Regions from separate parts of the Rahnella sp. PAMC25617 genome, predicted to be linked through region 4. Evidence: predicted binding sites of a transcription regulator. Region 4 holds the regulator's gene; each other region holds the start of a gene.
What was found. Region 4 encodes CRP, which controls carbon source genes, mostly activating them, when cyclic AMP is high. Its sites were predicted from a motif close to ATGTGANNNNNNTCACAT; they were not measured.
Positions count from the first base shown of each region.

Region 1: a site for CRP is predicted at 1,331-1,348, ahead of ACM615_RS21815 (PTS sugar transporter subunit IIB). Genes of this name have one in related genera too.
Region 2: a site for CRP is predicted at 819-836, ahead of ACM615_RS00430 (PTS mannitol transporter subunit IICBA). Genes of this name have one in related genera too.
Region 3: a site for CRP is predicted at 1,016-1,033, ahead of deoC (deoxyribose-phosphate aldolase). Genes of this name have one in related genera too.

Region 1 is NZ_JBOCUM010000019.1:86,399-88,605, reverse strand. It holds gene ACM615_RS21820 (PTS sugar transporter subunit IIC) at 1-871, opposite strand, end outside; gene ACM615_RS21815 (PTS sugar transporter subunit IIB) at 868-1,191, opposite strand; gene ACM615_RS21810 (autotransporter outer membrane beta-barrel domain-containing protein) at 1,590-2,207, shown strand, end outside.
Region 2 is NZ_JBOCUM010000001.1:94,958-97,164, reverse strand. It holds gene nudI (nucleoside triphosphatase NudI) at 1-389, opposite strand, end outside; gene ACM615_RS00430 (PTS mannitol transporter subunit IICBA) at 1,053-2,207, shown strand, end outside.
Region 3 is NZ_JBOCUM010000017.1:43,203-45,409, forward strand. It holds gene ACM615_RS19430 (TatD family hydrolase) at 1-730, shown strand, start outside; gene deoC (deoxyribose-phosphate aldolase) at 1,279-2,058, shown strand; gene deoA (thymidine phosphorylase) at 2,149-2,207, shown strand, end outside.
Region 4 is NZ_JBOCUM010000019.1:204,718-206,924, forward strand. It holds gene ACM615_RS22300 (YccS/YhfK family putative transporter) at 1-891, opposite strand, end outside; gene crp (cAMP-activated global transcriptional regulator CRP) at 953-1,585, opposite strand; gene ACM615_RS22310 (OsmC family protein) at 1,948-2,207, shown strand, end outside.

The DNA.
Region 1 (2,207 bases), 120 kb from region 4:
GCAGATAGTGATCCCAGAATCCTTGCAGATAGATATGTGGCAGCGGCTCGCCGTTCTGTAACGCCGTCTGGTTCAGCGCCAGATTGGTCATCCAGAACGGGTTCATGATGCCGGTCACAATCAGCGCACCGTGAATGCCTGCAAACCACAGCACCTGACAGATAAACACCGAAATCAAAATTGCCGGCAAAGAATCGGATGCGGAAACCAGCGGTGCCAGCAAATGCATTATGGCTTCAGGAATAATCATGCCAGTGGTGGACTGAATAAACAGATTCAGCGGATGCAGCGTAGCGACGATCACCACCACCGGAATGAGAATTTCAAACGAACGCGCCACGCCGGTCGGCACTTCTTTCGGCAGACGGATAGTGATGTTGCGGCGTTTGAGCAGCGCATACACTTCCGCGGCATAAATCGCCGTCAGGATCGCAGTGAAGATACCTTCGCCGGAGAAATACTGCGTCGAGATTTGTTTGTCATGATACGGCGCCGCCACCAGCAGGAACGCCATAAACGCCAGCAAGCCGGTCATGATCGGGTCGAGTTTATAGTGTTTACCGAGACTTGCGCCGATGCCCACCGAGATGAAAAATGTCATCACGCCCATGCTCAGATACCAGGGCAGCATCAGCTGCTCGCGGTATTTCAGCGACAAATCCAGCCAGCCGCGCGCGAAACCCCAGGTGGTGTCCGGCGAGAAAGGCGGGAAGATAAACACCAGCATGAATGAGCCGATAATCATGAAAGGCAACGCCGCGATAAACCCGTCACGAATGGCGATCACATGCCGCTGCTGACCGACGCTCCCCGCCAGTGGCGTGATGTGTTTTTCGATGACGTTAACCATCGCCTGATAAAGGCCACTCATACGCGGCTTCCTTCCTGTGCGATCAGGCCGTAAGCGAAGTCGAGCACGTTGTCGCCGCGCTGCATGCCGTAATCCATCATGTTGATGGTTTCGACCGGAATATTAAATTCTGCGGCTCTTTTGGATAAATCAGCCTGCATGTAACGCACCTGCGGCCCGAGCAGCACGACCTGATAGTCGCGGAATTTTTCGTCAAATTCGCTGGCACCGAACGCGTCGATCTGCACTTCTTCGCCGCGCTCTGCCGCCACTTCTTTCATTTTGCGCACTAACAAACTGGTCGACATCCCCGCCGAACAACAAAGCATGATTCTTTTCATTTTGCTTCACTCCCAGATGATTTATGTTCTGCCCGTTTCTGCTTGCTGAAGGTATTTGAGGCGTTATGGAAACCGGTTTCCACGGTTTCCGCAGAAATGTGCGAGCCTGTTCATAAAATTTCACGGAGATTGTCCGGCGATGTGAAATGTTTCACATTTTGAGCAAATGTCATTCGCGCAGGAAAAAAGTGTGGCTACAGGGAAAAAGAATAACAATTATCACCGCAGCATGAGATGACGTATCAATAAAATATTTTACGTTGTCATAAATAAAAACTAAATCCGATTAATATCATTCCCTGCGTTCAGTTAAAAATTGATATTGAATGATTTTATCCATTGAAGATTAATGAATACATTGTCCGGCATTCACCCCCTGTTTTTTTGAGGAATGCCCGATGCCGGCGTTTAAATACAGTCAAATAACCCGTTTTATTCTGCTGGCATGTTGTCTGCCCAATATTGCCGTCATGAGCGCCAGCGCGGCAAATTACACCTTGCCGCTGTTACTCACGAACAATCAAAAGCTGACCTTATCCACGAAGGATAACGAAAACATTGTTGCTGATAACCCTTTGATAAAATATGGCATACTGGTAAATAATGGCGCAGAACTGACTTTACTGGCTAACCAGTTTAACGCCACGGGTAGCCAGCTTGGCTCCTCCCTTACTGCACAAAACGGCGGTATTATTAATATCGGAAAAGATTCTGTTATTAATCACAACAGCACCCTGACCGGTATTTCGCATGCCATCACAGTTCAGGATGAAAACAGCGTATTAAATATTAATGAAGCAACGATAAACTCCAACAGTGCCGCCGTGGTGATAAATGATAATGCCACGGCAAATATGCTCAACACCACTATTAATTCCAATAATGCGGATAATGCCGTTGAAGTCAATACGGGTGCAACGCTGAATGCCACCGGATTAACCGTGAATCACCTGAGTGGAATGCCCAGCAGTTCAGCAATCGCTATCAGCAATGCCGATGCCACATTGATCAATACT
Region 2 (2,207 bases), on a different contig from region 4:
GCCTCATTTAAATCCATCGTTTTCAACATTTCAGGTCGCACCCAGATTACTTCCTGAAATTCTTCGTTGAACGTAATATCCCGATTAGCACTAATACAATCGAATATAAGATAAATCATGTAAATTTCTTCGGTGGTGCCGTCCGGATACGTTTTAATCCGGGTATCATCACGAAAAGTCCATGGTGTGATGTCAGTGATAATAAGTTCCTCTCCTAATTCCTCCATGATTTCGCGTCTGAGAGCAACTTCGATCGTTTCCCCAGGTTCAACTCCTCCACCAGACAGAGCCCACTGCCCCGGGAAAACCCCACGATCCGAAGCCATTTTACAAAGTAGAAACTCGCCCTCATTTTGTATAACCGGGCAAACAATTATCCTCTGCCGCATTTTCTCTCCAAATTGATTTAACCTTATTAAGTTTGTGGCTATATACGTGCAGTACTCCCTGACTGTGTAAGAGAAAAGTTCAGGAACCGTATTGCGGTACTTAATCCATCCAAGCTGCCTGAATTCTATACTGAAAAAATTTGGCTGTTCCGCACATCATCACATAAAGACTACATTATCCGGCGGACAGCCAGGCAGCATTCCCCCGACTGTAATTTTATTTCAACCTCTCCTCCGTAAACTCACTTTTCCATTCCCGTGACACGTCTGAATGCTTTTTAAGCGAAATAAGCCGGTCTGCCCAAAAATACTTTGTGATGAATATCACATTTTAATGATAAAGAATCGTTAACAAATAGTGATGTAAATCACATTTTTGACGGTGTTGCGTTTAAATAATAATCAGTGTAGCCGGGTTACAGGGTGTTTTTGTGATCATGATCACCAAAAATGAGGGGGTGGTGGCCGTATACGTGTGATCTCCGTCACGGGCTGCCGGGTGGCTACGCGAGGCCTATAATCACGTGGTAGAGTCCGCCTCGCAGACAGCAATTCGACGGACGGATTTTTAAAGCAGTGGCACAAAAACCGAAATAACCGTCACCGATAATTAACTGATATCACGCGCTCTATTGTCAGCGCGTATCAATAGGGGTGCGTTTTATGTTTTCACCAGACGTTAAGATCAAAGTTCAAAACTTTGGTCGCTTCCTGAGTAACATGGTAATGCCCAACATCGGCGCGTTTATCGCCTGGGGTATCATTACTGCTCTGTTCATTCCTACCGGCTGGATCCCTAATGAAACATTAGCGAAGCTGGTTGGCCCGATGATCACTTATCTGCTGCCATTGCTCATCGGTTATACCGGTGGTCGTCTGGTCGGTGGTGACCGTGGTGGTGTGGTCGGCGCAATCACCGTTATGGGTGTTATCGTTGGTGCGGATATGCCAATGTTCCTCGGCGCAATGATTGCAGGTCCGCTGGGCGGCTGGTGCATCAAGCGTTTCGACCGCTGGGTTGACGGTAAAATCAAAAGCGGCTTCGAGATGCTGGTTAACAACTTCTCTGCCGGTATTATCGGTATGCTGCTGGCGATCCTGGCCTTCCTGGCGATTGGTCCGCTGGTAGAAGCGCTGTCTAAAGTGCTGGCTGCAGGCGTGCACATCATGGTTATTCATAACCTGTTGCCGCTGGCCTCTATCTTTGTTGAACCGGCGAAAATCCTGTTCCTCAACAACGCCATCAACCACGGTATCTTCTCTCCGCTGGGTATCCAGCAGGCGACTGAAACCGGTAAATCAATCTTCTTCCTGATCGAAGCGAACCCGGGTCCGGGTATGGGCGTCCTGATGGCGTACATGTTCTTCGGTCGTGGCAGCGCTAAGCAATCTGCTGGCGGCGCGGCAATCATCCACTTCCTGGGTGGTATCCACGAAATTTACTTCCCATACGTTCTGATGAACCCGCGCCTGTTACTTGCGGTCATTCTGGGCGGTATGACTGGCGTGTTTACCCTGACCCTGCTGAACGGCGGTCTGGTGTCTCCGGCTTCTCCGGGTTCCATCCTGGCCGTGCTGGCGATGACGCCAAAAGGTGCGTACTTCGCTAATATCGCGGCCATCGTGGCAGCCTTTGCGGTGTCCTTCGTTATCTCTGCTTTGTTGCTGAAAACCACCAAAGCGAAAGACGGCGACGACCTGGACGAAGCAACACGCCGTATGCAGGACATGAAAGCCCAGTCTAAAGGCGGCAAACCTGCTGTTGCAGGCGTAGCGGGCGACCTGTCTACCGTACGTAAAATCATCGTAGCCTGCGAC
Region 3 (2,207 bases), on a different contig from region 4:
CGCGGAAGCCGAAAGTTTGCGTCTCGCCGGAGAAGCGGGCGTCCGGCATATCATCGTTCCGTCGGTTACGTCAGATCGATTCCGCGGCATTCTCTCACTGGCAAAAAAATTCCCGCAGCTGCACGCGGCGCTGGGTTTACATCCCCTTTATATCAGCGAGCACAAAGACAGTTGCCTGGAATTACTGGATTCATTGCTGACTCACCGGGATCCGCACCTGGTGGCGGTCGGTGAAATCGGGCTGGATTTATACATGGAAACGCCGCGATTTGAGCAACAACAGCGGGTGCTCAAAGCGCAATTCGCCATGGCAAAGCGTGAAATGCTGCCGGTGATTCTGCATTCGCGGCGCAGTCACGATCAGCTGGCGGCAATGTTACGGCAGGCTAAATTGCCTGCTGCCGGCGTGGTACATGGCTTTGCGGGCAGTCTTTCGCAGGCGCAGGCGTTTATCAAACTGGGTTTTGCGATAGGCGTGGGCGGCACTATCAGTTATGAACGCGCGCAGAAAACCCGTCATGTGATGGCGCAATTACCGCTTTCTTCTTTGCTTCTGGAAACCGATGCGCCAGATATGCCGTTGCAGGGTTTTCAGGGCCAGCCCAATCGTCCGGAGCGTGCTGCTAACGTGTTCGACATACTGTGCAGCCTGCGCAGTGAAACCCCAGAACAGATTGCCGCCGCATTGCTCGACAACACCCGTCGTATCTTCAATTTATCCGCTTTGTAATCCGTCCCCTCCTGGTTTTGTGATTTAAATAACATTCCTATTTACCTTTCATGCTTTTCTTTAAAAGGGTTTCTTCAGGCTATGTAATTTATGTTCTCTTTAAAATGTTATTATTATAACATTGCTCGTAAGATCGCCGGTCGGTGATCGCTGTATATCCGTGCGCACTCCGTTTGTCATGAATCGGGTATACACTCTTATCTGGACCAAATACTGAGCATAACGCCAGTGAAATGTGATTTAGATCTCATTTCACTAAGCAACGTTGCAAACGGTTTTCATTTTGTGTGAAATACTGCACACAGGAACCTGATGTGACGTGTTCAAATAGTCACAACGACTTGGCGTCAGCCAATCAAAGCGCGGTGAGAAGGATCTCAGTTGCCGCGTAAGCCACGACACGCTGCTTACGCACGCTATCTTCAAGGAACCAAGTCCGCTCGCCAACCGTGCAGAATTCATTTCCCGTCGATAACCGCCGGAACGAATTCATGACTGTATGCTCAGTTCTGGCCGGTCGCTGGAATTGAAAATTGTTGGAGAGTTATATGACCGATTTAACCGCCGCAGCGCAACGTGCGCTGAACCTGATGGATTTAACCACCCTGAACGAAGACGACACTGATGCAAAAGTGATCGCGCTTTGTCACCAGGCGAAAAGCCCGGCAGGTAACACCGCTGCTGTCTGTATTTATCCTCGTTTTATTCCTGTTGCCCGCAAAACTCTGCGTGAGCAAGGTACGCCTGATATCCGCATTGCGACTGTCACTAACTTCCCGCACGGTAACGATGATCTTGATATTGCGCTGGCAGAAACCCGCGCGGCGATCGCTTACGGTGCCGATGAAGTTGACGTGGTATTCCCGTACCGCGCACTGATCGCCGGTAACGAGCAGATCGGTTTTGAGATGGTCAAACAGTGCAAAGAAGCCTGTGCTGCGGCCAACGTTCTGCTGAAAGTGATCATCGAAACCGGTGAACTGAAGCAAGATGCGCTGATCCGCAAAGCCTCCGAGATCGCGATTAAAGCGGGCGCTGACTTCATCAAAACCTCTACCGGTAAAGTGCCTGAAAACGCCACTTTGCACAGCGCTGAACTGATGATGAGCGTGATTGCTGAAATGGGCGTCGGCAAAGCCGTTGGTTTCAAACCGGCCGGTGGCGTGAAAACCGCTGAAGATGCTGCGCAATATCTGGCACTGGCTGACCGCCTGCTGGGCCGTGAATGGGCTGACGCACGTCACTTCCGTTTCGGTGCTTCCAGCCTGCTGGCAAGCCTGCTGACCACATTGGGTCACGCTGGCCAGAAAGCCACCAGCAGCTATTAATCACTGTTGTTATGCCTGTGCCGTGGCGCTGTTTTACAGCGTCCGGTACTGGCGTTCACATTTAGCGTTCAGCTCAGGCAGGGGGATACCTTGTTTCTCGCACAAGAAATTATTCGTAAAAAACGTGACGGTCAGCCTTTAAGCGACGA
Region 4 (2,207 bases):
CGTAAACCGCGCGGATAAACGGTGATAAAGAATGTCGTCGGCGATGACCCGCAGACGGGCGGAAATCACCTGCGCATTACGGCGGATAACCGCTTCGGCGTGGCTTTCTTCCACCAGCTTCTGCACTTCTTCCGGCTGATGCAGGCTCACCGTGATGTGCTCCTGCAAATCAAGCGCGACCTGAAAACGCTGAAACAGTCTTTTATGGTGATGATGATGGCCGTGTTGCGGCAGCATGTGCAGTTGCTGATAGAGCAGGGCAATCAGGTCGATGACCTGCTGCTGTCGCGTCAGCAACGGGGGTAACGCGGTTTCAGGATCGGTGTGTTGCGTCAGCAGGCTGTATTTAGCTTCGAAGTAATCCGCGAGTTGCAGATAGAGCTGGCTGAGCGTTTCGCGCATCGGCTGTTCTTCCGATATGCGAAACCACGCCCAGTTAAATAATCCGTACCAGGCCGTACCGGCGGCGAAAAGCACCGGCGCCTGCCATATAGGGCGTACGCCGACCATACTCAGTGTGAAGATGGTCGCCACCAGCGCGCCGGGCAACAGCCGCGCATGCAACGGGCTGATTTCGCCGGTCACGCCAAGCAGTAATGCCAGCGACAACATGATGAGCGGCAGGGGGATGTGCCAGCTTTCCAGCATCACTTGCAGCAGAATGCTGCTCACGGCAAACAGCGTTCCGCCAATTATCAGGCGTTTGAAAAAGCGTTTGTGCGGAGTATCGAGGCCCGCGACGTTGCAGCAGGCAGGACAAAGAGAGAACAGCAGCCCCATTTGCAGATTGCCGAACAACCAGCAGATACCAACGGGCAGGCACAACACCAGCGTCTGGCGCAGCGCGTAGTTAACTTCCGGATGGTAAAACAGTCTTCGCCATAGCGTCATGGATAAAGCTTAGCCCATAAAAAAGGCGCGACAGTATTCTGCCGCGCCGATTTTTAAGGGATTAACGTGTGCCGTAAACGACAATCGTTTTACCGTGTGCCGAGATCAGACTTTGATCTTCAAGCATTTTGAGAATACGTCCGACTGTTTCACGTGAACAACCGACGATTTGGCCGATTTCCTGACGGGTGATCTTGATTTGCATCCCGTCCGGATGGGTCATCGCATCAGGCTGTTTAGCCAGATTAAGGAGAGTTTGAGCGATACGCCCTGTTACGTCGAGGAAGGCCAGGTTGCCGACTTTCTCTGACGTCACTTGCAGACGGTTTGCCATCTGCGCGGAAAGACGCATCAGAATATCCGGGTTAACCTGAATCAGCTGGCGGAATTTTTTATAAGAAATTTCAGCCACTTCACAGGCAGTTTTTGCACGAACCCACGCACTACGTTCCTGACCTTCTTCGAAGAGTCCCAGCTCGCCGATGAAGTCACCTTGGTTAAGGTAGGACAGTATCATTTCTTTGCCTTCTTCATCCTTGATAAGGACAGCAACTGACCCTTTCACGATGTAGTAAAGCGTTTCGGCTTTTTCACCCTGGTGAATCAGCGTACTTTTAGAAGGATACTTATGTATATGACAGTGAGACAGGAACCATTCAAGAGTCGGGTCTGTTTGTGGCTTGCCGAGAACCATTTGCTATTATCCTCTGTTGTTATCGCTGCCCAAAATCACAGGGCTCAGAGTTCCCTGTACGGCACTTCATAAAAAAAGCGCCCTTTCAGCATATAACTCCCCAGAAATGCTGCAAGCGGGTGTCGGAGTGAAACAGCCTGATTATTGCCGTTATCACCGTGGGTTCTGTTCTTAAACCGCGAAAACCGTCACCGCAATTCACTGGAAAGTATGTTTCGGCTTTGTTTGTAGCACAGGTTTGCAATGCTGTCTTCTGTTGTCTCGCTTCAGCATGATGGCGATCGGGTTACGTTGCCAGATTTTAGGTGGAAGGGTACTCTGGGAGCGGAATTCGACGAGTTTATTCACCGGGAGAATAGTTCATGCACGCACGCGTAAAATGGGTAGAAGGGCTGACGTTTTTAGGCGAGTCAGCGTCAGGCCACCAGATTTCTATGGATGGTAATGCGGGCGATAAAGCACCCAGCCCGATGGAAATGCTGCTGATGTCCGCAGGCGGTTGCAGCGCGATTGATGTGGTGTCTATTTTGCAAAAAGGCCGTAATGACGTGCGTGATTGTGAAGTCAAGCTGACCTCACAACGCCGCGAAGAAGCGCCGCGCCTGTTCACGCACATCAATCT